Regions from separate parts of the Paenibacillus sp. sgz302115 genome, predicted to be linked through region 3. Evidence: riboswitches for the same ligand, from Rfam matches in the RefSeq annotation. Region 3 holds a riboswitch; each other region holds the start of a gene.
What was found. Region 3 has a riboswitch for cyclic di-AMP ahead of AC0LWN_RS29200 (resuscitation-promoting factor). Riboswitches for the same ligand answer to the same signal wherever they lie in the genome.

Region 1: linked by a shared signal. The riboswitch ahead of AC0LWN_RS31135 (C40 family peptidase) and the one ahead of AC0LWN_RS29200 (resuscitation-promoting factor) in region 3 are both predicted to bind cyclic di-AMP.
Region 2: linked by a shared signal. The riboswitch ahead of AC0LWN_RS14430 (C40 family peptidase) and the one ahead of AC0LWN_RS29200 (resuscitation-promoting factor) in region 3 are both predicted to bind cyclic di-AMP.

Annotation. Positions count from the first base shown of each region.
Region 1 covers NZ_JBVYOK010000035.1:27,726-33,727, forward strand. Annotated here, with positions in the region: gene AC0LWN_RS31120 (YwhD family protein) at 1-370, opposite strand, end outside; gene AC0LWN_RS31125 (M1 family metallopeptidase) at 524-2,527, shown strand; gene AC0LWN_RS31130 (hypothetical protein) at 2,539-3,369, shown strand; cyclic di-AMP (ydaO/yuaA leader) riboswitch at 3,601-3,739, shown strand; gene AC0LWN_RS31135 (C40 family peptidase) at 3,797-4,225, shown strand; cyclic di-AMP (ydaO/yuaA leader) riboswitch at 4,563-4,705, shown strand; gene AC0LWN_RS31140 (C40 family peptidase) at 4,711-5,202, shown strand; gene AC0LWN_RS31145 (GNAT family N-acetyltransferase) at 5,395-5,880, shown strand; gene AC0LWN_RS31150 (c-type cytochrome) at 5,970-6,002, shown strand, end outside.
Region 2 covers NZ_JBVYOK010000006.1:188,864-194,865, reverse strand. Annotated here, with positions in the region: gene AC0LWN_RS14455 (multicopper oxidase family protein) at 162-1,685, shown strand; gene AC0LWN_RS14450 (hypothetical protein) at 1,766-2,137, shown strand; gene AC0LWN_RS14445 (DUF2933 domain-containing protein) at 2,203-2,463, opposite strand; gene AC0LWN_RS14440 (hypothetical protein) at 2,483-2,686, opposite strand; gene AC0LWN_RS14435 (hypothetical protein) at 2,794-2,991, opposite strand; gene AC0LWN_RS14430 (C40 family peptidase) at 3,237-3,707, opposite strand; cyclic di-AMP (ydaO/yuaA leader) riboswitch at 3,712-3,845, opposite strand; gene paiA (spermidine/spermine N(1)-acetyltransferase) at 3,946-4,464, opposite strand; gene AC0LWN_RS14420 (MarR family winged helix-turn-helix transcriptional regulator) at 4,488-4,940, opposite strand; gene AC0LWN_RS14415 (MFS transporter) at 5,109-6,002, opposite strand, start outside.
Region 3 covers NZ_JBVYOK010000028.1:10,391-16,392, reverse strand. Annotated here, with positions in the region: gene rsmA (16S rRNA (adenine(1518)-N(6)/adenine(1519)-N(6))-dimethyltransferase RsmA) at 59-943, opposite strand; gene rnmV (ribonuclease M5) at 940-1,491, opposite strand; gene AC0LWN_RS29200 (resuscitation-promoting factor) at 1,657-2,814, opposite strand; cyclic di-AMP (ydaO/yuaA leader) riboswitch at 3,105-3,332, opposite strand; gene AC0LWN_RS29195 (TatD family hydrolase) at 3,531-4,301, opposite strand; gene AC0LWN_RS29190 (HD domain-containing protein) at 4,356-5,639, opposite strand; gene AC0LWN_RS29185 (AbrB/MazE/SpoVT family DNA-binding domain-containing protein) at 5,944-6,002, shown strand, end outside.

The sequences.
Region 1 (6,002 bases), on a different contig from region 3:
AATCCAGCTTATTCACATGATCGGCAAGAATCTTCCAGCCGCGCCGGGCCTCAGTGTCAATCCACATTTCGCAGGCGGTGATTCCTCCGTAGGATTGTCCTTCCGGTGTACGGTCCACCGCTACCCACACGACCCAGACCTGTCTGCCATCCGGAACATCCTCCCGGTTCACGCTGAACTTAATCCCTTTCTCCACCTTGCTCTTGGCATGCATGGCACCGATATCAATAACAGCTTCACCACCGTCAATAATAACCGGCGATACATTATTCAAGTCAATGGAGCCTGCGCCGAAGCCTTTATGCTTGCTCTTGGCATTCACGATATTTAGAGCTATCGGCTTCTTGCCCTCCGGTTGGTTGTTATCCACAAGTGCACATCCTTCCCTTTCACTAATAGAACGTGAACTTGAGAATGTCAGGCTCATTCTCAAGTTCATCTTATATAATTTAATTTTAGCTAATAATGCGGCGAATGCAAACATATACATCCCGTAGATGCTTGTCACGGGAGGAATCACAGTATGAAGCTACTGTCATTAAGGTACACCCTTATCTTTGCAGCCCTGGCCGCTCTCACCCTGCTGGGCAGCGCAATCTGGGCACTCTCAGGGCACAGCCCTGCCGTTTCAGCCGCTGTTCCAAAAGAGGCCAAGTCCCCCTCAGCCGCACAGACCAAAACGCTCCAGCCCATTCTTCCTGAGAGTAAGCCGCTCCCTGTCTCGGAGGCCTTAAGCGAGCGGGTAGCAGAGTATCATATTGCGGCGCAGCTTATTCCGGGTTCAGAGCTGCTGCAGGCTTCTGAGACGGTAACCTGGACCCACCCCGGTCAAAAACCGGTACAAGACCTCTACTTTCACCTGTACCCCAATGCCTTCGCATCTAAAGATACCACATTCATGAAGGAGTCCGGAGGCAAGCTTCGCGGAGATGCCATGCCTGCAAATGGCTACGGAAGTATGACTTTAACCGATCTGCGGACCTCAGAAGGTATCTCGCTCATGCAGCGGCTGCAATATGTTCAGCCGGACGACGGCAATATGAAAGACAAAACACTGGTAAAAGTACACCTCCCGCAGCCGGTGAACGGCGGAGAAAGTGTCACACTCAAGCTGAGATTTGACGTCCAGTTGCCGAAAATTTTCGCCCGCATGGGGGTATCCGGGAGTTTTGTAATGGCAGGACAATGGTTCCCCAAAATCAGCGTGTATGAGCCTGCCGGTACCCGTGGTGTAAAGCAGGAGGGCTGGAATCTGCATCAATATCACGGCACCTCCGAGTTCTACAGCGACTTTGGCATTTATAACGTAACCCTGTCTGTTCCCTCCAACTATATAGTTGCCGCAACAGGCTTTCCGGTAAAAAACCCCAGGTTGAAGCAGGATCAGAAGATCTACCAGTTCTACGCCGATGATGTCCATGATTTCGCTTGGGCAGCTTCCCCCGACTTTGTGGTCTCAGAAGAAGCCTTCTCAACCGCTGAGGTACCTGGTGTAAGGATCAAGCTCTATCTGGACCCGTTGCACAAGGACCTGCAGGAGCGTTACTTCCAGGCCGCCAAAGCTGCTCTGAGCGCCTTCAGCAAATGGTACGGCCCTTATCCTTACTCGACGCTCAGCATCGTTGTTCCTCCCAAAGGGGGGAACGGGGCCGGAGGGATGGAATATCCCACGCTTATCACCGCTGCCGCCGCAGGCGACGATGCTCCGGGCACCCAGCTTGAACGTACGGTTATCCATGAAATCGGGCATCAGTTTTTTTACGGTATGGTAGCGAACAATGAATTTGAGGAAGCCTGGCTGGATGAGAGCTTCACCTCTTATGCAGAAGACCGGCTGATGGAGCAAGAATACGGGGTGATCGCGAGCCTTCCGCTGCAGACCAGCCTGGTGACCTCTCCCCAGCCGCTTAATCTGGAGACCTGGAAGTATACCGGAGATGATTCCTACACCCGCAACGTGTACATCCGGGGCAAGCTGGTGCTGAAGGATATGGAGAAGCAGGTGGGAACCAAAACAATGGACAGCATTCTGTCCGCCTACGCGCGCAAATACCGTTTTCATCATCCTACCACCGCCGATTTTCAGAAAGTTGTGGAAAAGGTGACCAAAAAATCATGGCAAGCCTACTTCGATCAATACATCTACAGCGGCGGTGCGCCTGACTTTGCCGTAGATAACATCACAATTGCCATGAAAAAAACAGGGACAGAACCCCCCCGCTATGAATCATCGGTGGAAGTCAGCAACAAAGGAAGCCGTTATGGGGAGGTTCCAATAAAGTTCATGTTCTCGGACGGGTACACCGTTCAAAAATATTGGAGTGGTGAAGAGAAGAACACTACAATTCAGCTATCCTACAAAGCACCGCTTATCTCGGCAGAGATTGATCCGGCGCACTCCATTCTGCTTGAGAGCAAGCATCTTAATAACTTTAGACTGTCGGAGCTGCGGCCAGCTACACTCTCACGTTGGACGCTTAGCATAACTAACCTGCTTGAAAACCTGCTCGGAACTCTTGTCTGGTGAGGTGAAGGATTGTGAAGAGAGCGATAACCCGCGGCTGGCACAGCATGAAAGAGCAATTTTATATTCTGATTCTGTTATTTATCTACCGGCTGTTCTGGAGCTATTTCATGTACAAGTTCATCAAAGACGCTGTCATCTCGGTGCTGCTGCGTTATCCCGATCAATATGCTGGCGGCAGCGCAATAGGCAGACTCCTGTATTATATCGAGGGACAGCTTGCTCTAGGCAACGATCCTGATGTGCAGCGCTGGCTGTGGATGCTTCTCCTACTTAGCGCAGTGCGGCTGCTGGTCTCCCCCTTTATCCGGGCGGGACTGCTGCATGAGCTGCATCAGGAGCGCAAAGGCGAACGTGGAATGTTCTTTTTTCCGGGTATGAGACGGTATGGGCTTCCGGTCCTGCTGTTCAGCATAGCGGAATGGGCGCTTTCGTTCCTTCCTCTGTACTGGCTGCTCCCCAAAATGTACAGTCTCCTGCTAAATGGCATCCTTGATTATAAAATGCTGCTCAAGCTCGTTCCCTATATTCTGGTCTGGCTATTATATCTTTTCTTTATCCGCAAGCTGCTGCTGTACATGCAGTTCGGCTATACCGCCGGAACAGGCATATTCTCCTCCCTGCTGGTTTGCCTGAAAGTGCTGCTGCCATCCGTGGGCATATCCGTTCTGATGGGGGTCGGCGGGCTGGCGGTGCTGCTCATTTGCGGATTGTCAGCGATATTCAGCCCTGGACTGCCCGCATTTCTCCTTAAGCAGCTCTCCCCCCTTCCAACCACTCTGTTCAAAATGTGGGGGACAGCCGCGCAATATCACCTCTGGTGCAGTAAAACATTTCCACAATAATTACACTGCCAGATCGGCATAATAACAAGAGTCACTGCTTCTCTAGGGGGAGCGTGACTCTTTTCTTGTGTACCTGCGCATGCGACAAATCTTACCTATTTGCAAAACAGCAGACCCTCTGGTACAATGATGCCTGTACCACTAGTAACAATTTTGTAATCTTTGCAGAACTGTTTGTCACATCTGATTTACGCTTCGCAGCATTTAAGATTGTCGATTTGTCACTGTTCGGTGCATAATACGCCAAATTCCCTGCACCGGGAAGTGGGGGAACCATTTTTTGGGTGAATTGATCTCGCTTTAGAGGGGTCATAGGGGAACCTTCTACCGAATCCTTAAGCTAACCTCGCCGGCCTTGGAAGGAGTACATCTTTTGAAAAGTCACAATTTTAAGAAAAAATGCACCGCAGCAGCATTAGGGCTGGTAATGGTATTCACGCTGGGAGCTGGCAGCGCTTTCGCGGATTCCAAAATGGACAATGTGATCACAAAAACACTGGGAACTACATATAAAACCGGGGGCACCAGCACTGCCGGCTTCGATTGTTCCGGATTCACCTCTTATGTGTTCAAAAGCGTAGGTCTTACCTTGCCTCGCACATCGAAAGCGCAATTTAAGGTCGGAACTGCCGTATCACGCAACAATTTGCGTTCGGGCGATCTGGTATTCTTTAACACTTTGGGCAGTGGGATTTCCCATGTCGGGATTTATGTTGGCAACGGAAAATTCGCACAATCCTCCAGTTCACGCGGAGTGACCATAACTTCGATGAGTCAAGCCTACTGGGCCAACCGCTATGTTGGCGCCAAACGCGTGATGAGTACAACAGCTTATCAGGCTGTCGCTTACGATTAATTATCCCCGCTGACAATGACAACCTCTAACAACTAAATGTAGCTTATACAAACCCGGAAGCTGATTATTGCCGTAATCAACCTTCCGGGTTTTTCCTTTTTGCTCTACATGTCAATAAGCCTATCGTAAATCTGACCTGGCATGTTATTGTAAGCCCTTTATAATAAATTAAACTCACAAAAATCGCAAAAAATATGCAAGAATATGTTTTTAGTGATTGCCAAGTGCTTCCGTCTTTGCTACAATTATCGCAGTGAGTTGATAGTAACATTTTTGTAATTATTCAAAGCAGTTTTACAAAAGTTTTGTCATGTATAGATCCGTAAGCTAATCCTAATCAACAGTCGTGCCGAGTTCCCTAATCATTAGGGGAACGGGGGAACCGATTTTGGGTGAATTGACCTCCTATTCACAGAGGGGTCATAGGGGACCTTCAACCGAACCCTTAAGCTAACCTCGTAGGCATTTGGAAGGGGTATTTACTTTTGAAGAAGAAGCTAGCAGCAGCACTACTGAGCTTTTCCATTGTTCTTACTATCGGAGCAGGAAGCGCTTTCGCGGATTCCAAAATGGATCAGGTTATCGACAAAGCCATCGGAACCAAGTATGTATCCGGCGGTATCTCGACAAACGGTTTTGATTGCTCCGGATTTACAATGTACGTTTTCGATAAGATCGGCATCAACCTTCCTCACCAATCAGGCTCCCAATATCAGATGGGCACAGCCGTTTCCCGTGACAGTATCAGACCGGGAGATCTTGTATTCTTCAATACAAGCGGAAGAGGTGTATCCCACGTCGGCATTTATGTCGGTGACGGCAAATTCGCACATGCATCGTCCAAACGCGGTGTAACTGTTAGTTCACTGAATGACAGCTACTACGTTAACCGCTACGTTGGCGCCAAACGGATTATGAGCACAGATGCTTATCAGTCTGTAGCCTCCGATTCCCAAGACAATGACGATGTACAATAAAATGTCATAAGGCAAGCTCTTCTCCAGGATTTTATCGAAATCTTGGAGGAGGGCTTGTTTTTTTGTCTACATTAAATACTTACCCCTTCAATATATTAACTCCCCCTTAAAGTTTGTGCATCGGAAAGAGACTGTATTGTATATAATTAGATAAATAAGGTTTTGTTGTCTTGAAAGGAGGTCGGTGGCCTTATGATGAGTTCCCCGGTAACTTTTCACGTTGTGCCTATGGAAGTCACGCATGCCGCAGAAATCTGCGAATGGAATTACAAGCCCCCGTACAACATCTACGGATGGATGCCCTGGGAGCAAATGCAGGCTTTGGAAATTGAATTCGGTGATCCGCGGCTGCGAAGCGAACAATACGTCTCCGTAGTAAACGGGCAAGGCTCCCTTTGCGGATTCGCACAGCTATTCCCGATGGAAGGTGTAGTGCGGCTGGGGATTGGCATGCGTCCCGAGCTGTGTGGTCAAGGTATGGGACATCTGTTCACAGCTGCTGTCGTTGAGGCAGCCCTGGCACGTTATCCAGAGCGCGAGATTGACCTTGAGGTGCTGACCTGGAACCAGCGGGCCATCCGTGCTTACCAGAAAAGCGGGTTCACTATAACCGACACCTATGAACGCCGGACCCCAACTGGCGACAAGCCATTTTACTGCATGGTCTATGGTAAATAAAACGTTCATTTTTTTGACACAAAGCTATGATAACGCTTTACCTTCTTGTATAATGTAGGAAGCAGCTTACATGGAGGGGACGGATGCAGATGCAGAAATGGATCATGAGCGGTTTGTTTTTT
Region 2 (6,002 bases), on a different contig from region 3:
TTCAATCAAATAGGCGGAAACGGGAAGCTTGTTCTGATATTTTTTAGGCAGACTTCACCTTCATACTTTACACACAAATTTGAAATATTCTTTTTTAAAATAAACCTGTCTGGGAGGTCAAGATGAAAAATAAGTATTTGCTTTTCGCAGCCGTTGGATTAATGGTGCTTATTCTCTCCGGCTGTCTGAACAAGGACAAAGAATCGGCGGACAGCACAGAGCAAGGCAGTTCACCCCTCAAGACCGTAAAGGTGTCTACGATCACGCAAACCGAGTTTACGTTAACCGCTCAGGCCAGCAATCTGGAAGTCGAGCCCGGTAAAACAATCCCTGTCTGGACGTTCAACAATTCCGTACCCGGTCCTGAAATTCGGGTAAAGCAGGGAGATAAGGTGAAAATAACCTTAAAAAATCAACTGCCGGAGCCAGTATCTATTCATTGGCATGGTTTTCCGGTCCCAATTGATATGGATGGCGTCCCTGGAGTTACACAGGATGCGGTACAGCCCGGGAAGTCTTATACGTATGAATTTACGGCCACAGTCCCGGGAACGTATTGGTATCACTCCCATCAAGACAGTGTAAATCAACTGGACCGCGGCTTATATGGTTCATTGATTGTCGAAGCTAAGGATGACCCGGCGACTGTGGATTACACACTCATGCTGGATGAATGGATGTCCACAAGCATCGGCAAGAGCGATGTCAACAGTACAAGTATGACTGACATGACCGGGATGGATCACAGCAATATGGAGGGTATGAGCAATTCCAATTCGCAAGCTGAAAGCGGCAGTTCGGGTGAAGGGCATGATATGAGCATGTATGATCTGCTCACGATTAACGGGAAGTCGGGGCCAGGTATTGAAGATCTTGTGGTCAAAGAAGGAGATACAGTCCGCTTACGGTTAATTAATGCCGGATATAAATCGCATTCGCTGCATTTGCACGGCCATGAGTGGAAGGTGACTGCAACCGATGGTCAGCCCGTTAACAACCCTCAGCTCCTGAAGGATTCTCTTTTGACTATTGCGCCTGGAGAAAGGTATGACGTTGAATTTGAAGCCAATAATCCGGGGCAGTGGTATTTGGAGGCACATGGCACAGAGGCCGGTGTTGAGGGCATGAAGATCAAGAATTCCTACGAGGGTTCTACTGAAACCAAAGATCAGCCAAATGCTTCCCTGGTTAACCTTCCGGTCTTTGATTTCACTAAATACGGTCAGGTTGCAGGCTCGGCTTTTACACTTGATCAGCAGTACGACCTCAACTACACCATGAATCTTGGAACTGCTTCGGACAATGGAAGCACGATTTATACGATTAACGGAAAAAAATTCCCTGATACAGACCCAATCAAAGTAAAAACCGACGATAAAGTATTGGTGCGCTTGGTCAACAAGTCAGCAACAGACCAGCATCCGATGCATCTGCACGGCCACTTCTTCCAGGTGCTCAGCAAAAACGGACAACCGCTGAAAGGCTCACCGATTGTAAAGGATACGCTTAATCTCCTTCCAGGTGAGGAGTACGTTGTCGCATTTGAGGCGGATAACCCTGGAGATTGGATGTTCCACTGTCATGATCTGCACCACGCCGTAGCCGGGATGATAACCGATTTGAAGTATACGGATTACAAAAGCGACTATGTCCCAGATCCAGAGGCCGGGAATTTGCCTGAATAAACATCGTCTATCCTAATTCTATGACAGGAGTCGGAAGAGAAGAAATCTCCTTCGGCTCCTTTATAAGGAAGTGTTTCCCCTTGAAAAAAGAAAAAGCTGTGCTCAAATCAATCACCTCTGTTCTTTTCGCGCTTTTTGCATCTGCCCATCATTGGCTTCATACTCTGTTAATTGCCTTAGGCTTAACCTCCTTAGGTGCTGGGATATTCTCCATGCCTCCAACTGTCAAACTCATTTTCCTGGTCGTTTCTCTGTTCTTATCCATTTGGTTTATCGTTGTGGCGAAGCGGAAGTGGCAAAAAAACCGCCCTGCAGCATGGGTATATCTCATTTCATCCATCCTATCTATAGTTCTGGTTATTACAGCGGTGCCTCAGACCGTTTCGGGTCTCTTAGCTAAGCCGGTACAACAAAACATTCTACAAGAGGACCATGCCAAGCATCACCAATAAAAAAAGGAAGCCAGATAAGCTGCGATAGCTTTCTGCTTCCTTTTTTCCTTTATACCTGTATGCAATTAGCTATGTTGATCTTTCTTCTTCATGAAGAGAGGCATGATCATATGAGATAAAGGACAGAGAAGAATGAGCAGCAAAGGCAAAGCAGTAGCCCCCGTTCCCTTAGCTCCATTAAATAAAATCAGCGCGGCAAACAATACAATTGGCAAAATGCAGCAAATCATCATTATCCAGCGATGAGAATGTTGCTTCCCGTGATGCTGATGCTCTTGCTTCTCTGAATCCTGGCTTCCATGATTGTGGTTTCCGCAGCAGCCCATGTGTATTCCTTCTTTCGATTTAATTATTTTGCGAGGTTAGGTCTTGCATTTGTTTTTTCAACCGTTCATTCAGTACTTTCATCTCAAAGTAATCGGAGTGGATATTCCAATCGGATTCATCTTGCTTAGAATAAGAGTTACGGATAGCTCCCCCTTGTCTGCCAAACACCATGGAACCTATACTTAACGGAACAACCAGTACCTTCAACGCTGACCAAGCCATTATGTTTCCTCCTTTTTCATATGCTTTCTTTGAATTATCTTCAGTATAGAAAAAAGTTATGTGGATACAGTGTTGAAACTATGCGCTTTTAATGAAGTTTGAACATTTTATTTTTTATGTTTTTTAATCAAAAAATAAACGAACCCCGATACCAGAACTGCGCTAATCAGCAGCACCCCAATTCTCGCACCCCAGCGCAAATAATAGGTAATGGTTTCGCCACGAAACGATGTCGCAGATACAAACAGACACATCATCCCCATAGACATTATAAAAATTACGATCAGCCATTCCGCCTTTTTCATTTACACTCCTCCTGGAGCTCGTGCTTCAGACGAATCCCCCGTACTCTCCACTATCGCCTGTCCGAGTATGGATGTTCAGAAAAGAACGCAGACACTCCATGCTCTTTATACTTTGAGTGTAAAAGGGGTTTGTGTAGAAAGAATGTGACTGCTGGTGGTAGAGCTAAGCCTCTACGCAAAAAGACTTCCCACAGTAAAATACACTGCGGGAAGTCTTTGACTTACAAAGGATTATTTCAAGCTCATTATTCACTAATCATCTTGCGGTAGCTGGTTTCGCTCGCTACGCGGCGGGCTGTGACATAACGATCACGGTAATATGAGTCAGAGAGACTGCTTATTCTTACGCCCTTGCTGCTTGAGGAATGGGCAAACTGATTATCACCGATATAAATGCCTGCATGGGAGATTCCCGAACCAAAAGTGTTGAAAAATACTAAATCTCCTACGCGCAGATCATCTTTAGCCACCGGCGTGCCAACCTTGGCTTGAGATTGTGATGTACGCGGCAGATCGCCAGCGTTGAATTTACCCATAATATATAAGATGAACCCGGTACAATCGAAACCAGCCGCCGTAGTTCCTCCCCATTGATAAGGAGCTCCCAATACCTCGTTCACTTCATTCTCAATACTTATTTCACTTGCGTAGGTGCTGGCAGGAACAGCGGTAAACAATACTGCAGCTCCTACTAAAGATAAAATAAACTTCTTCAGAACCTTCTTCTCCCTTCGATGCCTACGGAGTTAGCTGAGGGTTCGGTTAAAGGTTCCCTATATTCCCTTGCTTTCAAGAATAATTCACCCAAGATTGGTTCCCCCGTTTTCAGATACGAAATTCGGCAGTAATTAATTTTTTGTAACTATTACTATAGTATTGTATTTATACTGATGCTGTCAATCCAATATATTCTAAATAATAGATAGAATAAGAAGTAACATTATTGTTACTATCTCATATGAGAGTTTTGGTCATTATAAAATCTACTTGTTCTTCATCACCCATAAAAAAAGAGTGGGCTCCTGTTTGAACAAACTCCATTTTTTTATAAAAGGCAATGGCGCTCTCATTTTTCTCCCAAACTCCCAGCCAAATTTTCTCTTTATCCCCTTCTGTCGCTATTTCTATAGCTTTATTTATTAGATATTTTCCAAGCCCCTGATTTTGAAATTGTTTCCTGATATAAATCCTCTCGATTTCAAGCGAATAATTGCCCATGATTTCAGATTGAGCATTATTGGTGTTCACCTTTAAATAGCCGGCAATTTCCTCATCAGAGTAAATAAAATAGAATTCCGAATAGATATTTGATAATTCTTTTTCTAGTTGCTCTATGTTGAATGCTTTTTCTAAGTAGACTCTCATAGTTTCAGGTGAATTTTGATTCGCGAATGTGTCATTAAATGTTTCAATACTAATTTCTTGAAGCAGAACTACATTTTCCAACGTGCACTTTTTGATGTTTATAGTCAACGATTGTCACCCTTTCCAGAAAATTAATAACTTCTCTTGTTTCCCTTTTTAACAAATTCCCAGTCTTTTTCGACATTTTTTCTGACCTTTTGCAGCAGGGTAAACATGGTTTCTACCTCACTATTGGAGAATCCGGATAATGCAACCCTGTTGGAATAATCGTTTTCTCTTTTAATAAAAGGGTAAACCGACTTCCCCTGCTCTGTAGGAAATAGTCTATTGATTTTTTTGTTATATGGATCATCTTTCTTTTCAATAAATCCATTCATCTCCAGCTTCTTTATCGCACGGGCTGCAGTTGTCCGGTCTACCTTAATCATTTCAGCTAACTTTTCCTGAATAATTCCCGGGTTTTCACATATTCGGACAAGGTACAAATACTGCCCTTTTGTAAGGTCATATTCTTTAAATTCTATATTGCTTATGGAATCTAATGCCCTGGCAATCATTCCGATTTCACGAAGAATTTCCTTCATATATGCACCTCCAACACTTTTTCAACTGATATGCTCAATAAAGATTACAATAATTTTGTTGCATTTGCAATAAAAAATATAGACCTTTTGTAAAGAAAAACCCCCAGTTCGACTGAGGGTTCTGTAAAGCTTATTGCTTCATCCTGTATTACTATTAATCGAATCGGCTCAGCGGCTTAATGCGTTCCTTCTCGAATCCTTCTTTGTTCTAAGCCCGATCCAACCGATGATTAATGAAGCGACTACCAAGAACGCCGTTAACCCTATAAGAGTATTAATAAAGGAGGTATCGAAAGCAAAACGGCCAGCCTCTTTTAAGGCTTCTGCCGCCTGTACAGGCATACCTTCCGCAGCCAGCAATGCTTCATCCAGGCTATCTTTCACCTGTGCAGGCACCTGCAAACCACCAGGAATCTTCATGGACATCGTATACAAAAGACCAGATATACTTCCGATGATCGCGATTCCGGTTGCCCCTCCTAATTCATATGCTACCTCCTCAATCGAAGCTGCCATTCCTGCTTTTTCAGGTGGAGCGTAGCTCATAATCGAGTGAGATGCTGCAGTCATCCCCGCCCCCAAGCCTGCCCCGAATATCGCCAGTCCAACAATTTGTCCAATAACGCCCGAGTCAAACTGGAGGAGATAAATCACCAGCCCAATAGCTGCAATCAGAAGCGTCAGGCTTTTAATACGTATCACATCATAGCGATACATTATCTTTCCTGTCAGCGGCCCCGCCAGCAGAGCCGCAACCGGCACACTTAACGTAACCAATCCGGCTTGCAGCGGACCAAGCCCTGCTACCAATTGAAGCCGCTGAGTTACAATATACTGAACACCCAACTGTCCGAATAAACCGACCAGAGCCGTAATAAATCCAGTGGTGAAGGGAGATATTTTAAATAGTGACAGATCGAGCAGCGGGCTCTGACTTCTGAGTTGACGACGAATAAAGATGATCAATGCTATGATTCCGATAAAGGCACCCATTGCTGCAAATACCAGCGAGCCCTCGCGTCGGGCAAACTCTTTGATAGCGTAGATAAGTGCCACCATGGC
Region 3 (6,002 bases):
TCACACCACCTCTACCCCATCGTATGGGCAAAGGTCCCGGTTGGTTCTTAATCGGCGCCTATTTGATTCCTGCAGCAAGCAGCACGGCACTTAACCGGGCATACTCGGCAATACTCAGCGTTTCCCCGCGGCGGGTCGGCTCGATACCGGCTTCAGCTAGCAGAGACTCCAGACGCTCCCTTCCTTCTCCCGGAAAAAAGCGGGCCTTGAGGTTGTTGGCAATCGTCTTGCGGCGCTGGGTGAAGGAAGCCTGGACCACCTCGAAGAAATGCTTCTCATCGGCCACTTCAACCGGCGGACGTTCTCTCACCTTCAGACGGATCACGGCAGACTCCACGTTAGGCTGCGGAATGAATACCGTGCGCGGCACAATACAGACCAGTTCAGGCTCGCTATAATACTGTACGGCGATGCTTAAGCTGCCGTAATCTTTACCGCCCGGTGAAGCCGCCATGCGCTCGGCAACCTCCTTCTGGATCATCACTACGATGTTGTCGAGCGGCAGCTTCTCTTCCAGCAGCTTCATGAGTATGGGGGTCGTCACATAATAAGGCAGATTCGCAACCACGCTGACTCTCTCCACACCGGTAAAATCTTCAGCAAACAGCTCCTGCAAATTCACCTTCAGCACATCATCGTTGCGGATCTTCACATGCGGATAGGAAGCAAGTACATCCCGCAGAATCGGAATCAAGCGCTGGTCAATCTCCACTGCCGTTACGGCACCGGCTGCAGCCGCCAGCCTTTCGGTCAACGCGCCGATCCCCGGTCCAATTTCCAGTGCCCCTGCGGCCTGATCGAGACCGGCCGCGTCCACAATTTTGTCGAGTATATTCTGGTCAATCAGAAAATTCTGGCCTAGGCTTTTCTTGAACGAAAATCCGTAACGCTGAATAATTTCCTTAGTCCGTGCCGGAGATGAAATATTGTTGTTGCCACTCATGAGGTAATGCCTCCCTGATCAATTTGCGCGACAGCGTTATTGAATTCCTCCCGCGTAATACCAAACATCGCCAGCCTCTTATATAACTGCTTGCCGTTGCAGTATCCGATGCCGAGCAGGTTGCCCAGCGCCATTCTCCGCTCTGCGGCCTGGGCATGCACCATCATCCCGGCAGCCATCAGGTCATCCAGCCCAATCAAGGCCGGAGCGCCTTCGAAGGAGGTGTGGACATGCTGGAGCGCGTAACGGATCGCCTCCGGGGAGGCATTTTCAACCCCGATGTCGCCTTTACGGGTAGCGTCCTTCTCGGGGATGAACGCATGCTTGCAGCCCGGAACCTTCGAAGAGACAATTTTGCGGATGCGTTCACCGGCATGATCGGGGTCTGTAAGAATAATAACCCCCCTGCGTTCCATCGCTAGCTGAATCTTGGCGATCACCTTGCGGTCGACAGCCGAACCGCCTGTCTCAATCGTATCCGCATCTACCGCACGCTTCACGGCAACCGTATCGCTTTTGCCTTCCACAACAATTAATTCCTTGATCATATTTCCTTACTCCTTCATCGTCTGGAACGCAAAAAGAAGAGGATCGCTCCCCTTCTTTTTGGCTAAAGAATGTATAAGTGATGAGCGGCAGCTCTTTGATCCATTCCAAAAGTGCTACCATCACTATATCTTATAAACCGCTAATTTGCAAAAGACTTAGGCCGCCTAATTCAGCTCCGGCTTCACAGGCCCAATGACATAGATCGTCCGGGATTTGCGGCCAAAGTTACGGGCATGGCTCAGTGAATCGTAATAGACATCCACCTTGTTGCCTTTGATGGCACCGCCGGTATCCTCTGCACGGCGAAACCCTAATCCCTCAATGTACACCCACCAGCCGATAGGTATTACACTCGGGTCAACAGCAATGGTCCGACCTTCCGTTACGCGTGTGCCGGAGGCGGTACGTGTACCAATACCAGGCTCTTCAGAAGAATAAGCCGTCATGGATACATTTTTGATCACTCTTTTGTATTCGAAATCTACGCCTGCCTTAGTGATGACGTTATTGCTGTTTGCGCTAACTTTGGATGATTTGGAGGTAGTTGCTGGTTTGGAAGTTACTGTAGCTACTGCAGGCTTGGGAAGGGCTTTGATACCAATGGCAATAATTTTGTCTTTGGTTACCGTCTGTACTTCCTTGCCAACCATACGCATTGAAGCCAGCTTACCGTCTCGATAGATCTTCTCGATATGCTGAACCATTACGCCTGGTTTACCCGCTTGCGCCACTCTTACGGTTCCCTTGGTCAGGGAGGGGTCTGCTGTCTTGATTACCCGGAAAGGCAAACTTGCTGTCCGCTGCACAACTTGTTTGTTGATACGGACAATTTTGACTTTCATGTCAGCAGTAACTGCGGTTTCAAGCGAAGGATAAATCTTGTCATAGCTCTCCAGGCTGATGCCCAGTTTGCCAATGGCCTGACCGATGGTGTCTTCGGTCGTATACAATGTCTTAGTTGCTCCGTCTGCGGTAAGGCTAAACGCCTGCGCACGGTTAATCACGACACGGTCGCCGTCTTTTATTTCATCACTAAGGCCAATGGATAAAGCATCATGCGGCTGCAGCGAAATTTGTTCCTTTGCCAGCACATCGCTGAGCAGCGCTTCCCGCGTCTCAAGCTTCTGTACTTTTCCGTCTATGACTAACGTTATTTCTTTAATGCTTTGACCGTGTACGTACAGCAGAATTATCAGCGCGATAATAATTGACACCACACCTGCAAGCGAAAGTACGCGAGGATTCACTTGCTTCAACCGTAATGCGAAAGACCTGCTGGATGATTGCGAATCATGGGATACTTCTGGTTGGAATACGCCCATTCTCTCCATCCTCCTTACATAGCCCCGTCGTCCAAGTTGTATATCTTAAGATGACTGTATCATTTCTGACGAAACTAGGTTTGAGATTACCACAGGATACGCCCGCATTGCTTTAGCGTTTCCTGCTCATGGATCGCCTGCTCGGCATAGCTGCTCCAGGTACCTGTTATATAACAGTATGCCGGGATCATTCGCATTATTCATAACAAAAAAAGCCCAAAAGAGTTCATAGAGGACTCTTTCGTGGCTCTCCGGGTGTCAGAATACGCGGGAATGCTTTTGCACGAGGTTTCCTCTCTTACTTGCGCTTACGGGGTTAGCTGTCGGGTTCGGGCATAAGAGAGACGCCCTATCTTAGGTCACCCGCTCACGGCGGTTGCCCTCAAATTCACCCCAAAGACCCGTGAAGAAATCGAATACTGTCTGCGGCATTTCTGTGTTGTACCCTATGTACGGACATGCGGCAGAGCAATATTGGTTCCCCCGTTCTCCATACGGAGACTCAGCGAGACGATCCATGAAATAGTGACTGTCACAGTAACAACAGCTCACTGCACTGAAAAGATGATATCCTGTTTTGATGCATGTTGTAAAGCGCGATTCAAGCACGTTTAAGCAAAAAAATCATTAAAATATTGTAATAATCAGTTGATTTTGTGTTAAAAAAGTTTAATATATCGGATATACTTCTTTTTTCACCCGATTTTCTCTCGATTTCAGACTATCCCAAATCGTTCCAGCGCGTTCGCATACGTAATTTCCGCCAATTCTTGTAAATCAATCCCTTTTATTTCCGCCGCTGCTTGGGCCACCAGCTTCACATGAGCGCTCTCATTTCGCTTGCCCCGGAAGGGGTGAGGCGTCAAATATGGCGAGTCGGTTTCGATCAAAAGCCGGTCCATCGGAGTCTGGGCAAGCACCTCTTTAGGTACCCTTGCATTCTTGAAAGTAACAGGTCCGCCAAATGACAGGTGAAAGCCTAGATCGAGACACATTTTGGCTGTTTCCCAGCTCCCGGAAAACGAATGCATCACACCGCCAACTTCATTCGCTTTCTCTTCCCGCAAAATCCGCACCACATCCTCATGCGCATCGCGGTTATGAATACAGATTGGCATCTTCAGCTCCCGGGCAAGTCCAATTTGTTTGCGGAACACCTCATGCTGAACCTCCTTCGGGGAGGTGTCCCAGTAATAATCCAGTCCGATTTCCCCAATGGCCACCACCTTCTTATGGCTGCAAAGTGAGGCGATCCAGTCGAGATCACCATCCTTCATGTCAATAGCATCCACAGGATGCCAGCCGACGGCTGCATAAATATAATCATAAGTCTCGGCCAATTTCATCGTTGTCGGAATCGTTTCCCGGTTGAACCCGATGTTAATCATCTTGCTGACCCCAGCCTCTACCGCCCTGGCGATAACCTCTTCACGGTCCTCGTCGAATTGTGGAGCATCGAGATGGGTGTGAGTGTCGAATAGCTGCATTTCTTCTCATCCTTTCGTTTGTGATTTCTATGATGAATTCCATAAATTTTCGTATTATTTGTCAAAAATTTTAACGATGGACAGAGGTAGCCGTGGGAGAGCTTTCTGCAGCTTGTCCTGCGGGAAATACAGGTGATGCCTGCCGCGGTGTATCCCGCTGATCGAGCGGACAATATCCGAAACTTCGGAAATTTCCCTCAGCTTGTCATGCCGGTCAAGGAGCAGAATTTGCTTGCTGTCAAAGCCCTCGCCCGGACGGAAAACATCATAGGGGAGATCTGTCGGAAAATCAATTTCCAGGTCGTAATCGGCATCCAGTCCAGCCTCTGTAAAGCTGCGGCGAATTTCGCCAATCGTCTCTGAATCGAGATTTTCCATCTCTACATATTTATACAGTCTACGATGAATAAACCGGTTGCACAAGTCGCTTAACGTTTTGTCCTCTTCCAGCGTCCACTGCATAAAGGCTGTCTGGACCAGAGCCTCATCCAAGAGCAGGTACTGCTCCACGCTCACCTCACCACGGAACAAATCACTCAAGGGCTCAATCATGAAGCGGAAAGAATAGCCTTCCCGGAATAGCTCTTTGGCTCTGCGGAAAATCTGCCGCAAAATGATCTCCGAGCTGCGCGTAACCGGATGAAAATAAACCTGCCAATACATCTGATAGCGCGACATCAAATAATCCTCAATCGCATGCATCCCCGACTCTTTGACGACAACCCGGCCATTATAGGGACGCAGCATTCTCAGAATACGGTCAATATCAATGGTTCCGTAATTCACCCCTGTATAATACGCATCTCGGAGCAAATAATCCATTCGGTCGGCATCCAGCGGCCCTGATACCAGATTAACGACAATTTCATGCTCATACGTCTTCGATATTACTGAGGCGACCTTTTGCGGAAAATCCTCCTCCACTTCACGCAGAATAGCGGTAATTTCCGTATCCTCCTGAATGATCCTGCAGGTCCAGTCTTCATGGTTCATTTCAAAAGCTTCTTCTATAGAATGGGAGAACGGGCCATGCCCCAAATCATGCAGCAGTGCCGCACAGAGGGTGAGCAGACTTTCCTCAGGTATCCAGTCTTTGTATCCGCTTCGTTCGAACTGGGAGATGATCCGGCGCGTAATTTCGTAGACCCCAAGCGAATGGGAAAAACGGCTGTGTTCAGCGCCATGAAAGGTCAGATAAGAGGTGCCAAGCTGGCGAATCCGCCGCAGTCGCTGAAATTCTTTGGTGTTAATCAATCGCCAGATAATCGTATCCTGAACATGAACATAATTGTGAACCGGGTCCTTAAAAACCTTCTCTTCTGTCAGCGGCTGCTTCATGAAATCAACTCCTTCAGATAATAATATAGAAAAAATAAGAAAAAACGAATATAATAGTGAATCATGTCGCACTTTGTCGAATAATGACGTTTTAAGGATTTACAAATCGACAAACTGCTTTGAAACGATTTTCGTGAATTTTGCGTTAGTACTAAGCGTTATAAAAGTTTTTTTTGAAAATCCCAGAAAATTCACTTCAAAAAAGGTTGACTGTTTTGGGAATGGTTGGTATTATAAGTATCATAAAACGGTGAACAATGTCGAATAATGACGCTTTTGATAATCGAGAGGAGCAACGATTGTAATGATGAAATCAACAGGTATTGTAAGAAAAGTAGACGAGCTGGGACGGGTCGTTATTCC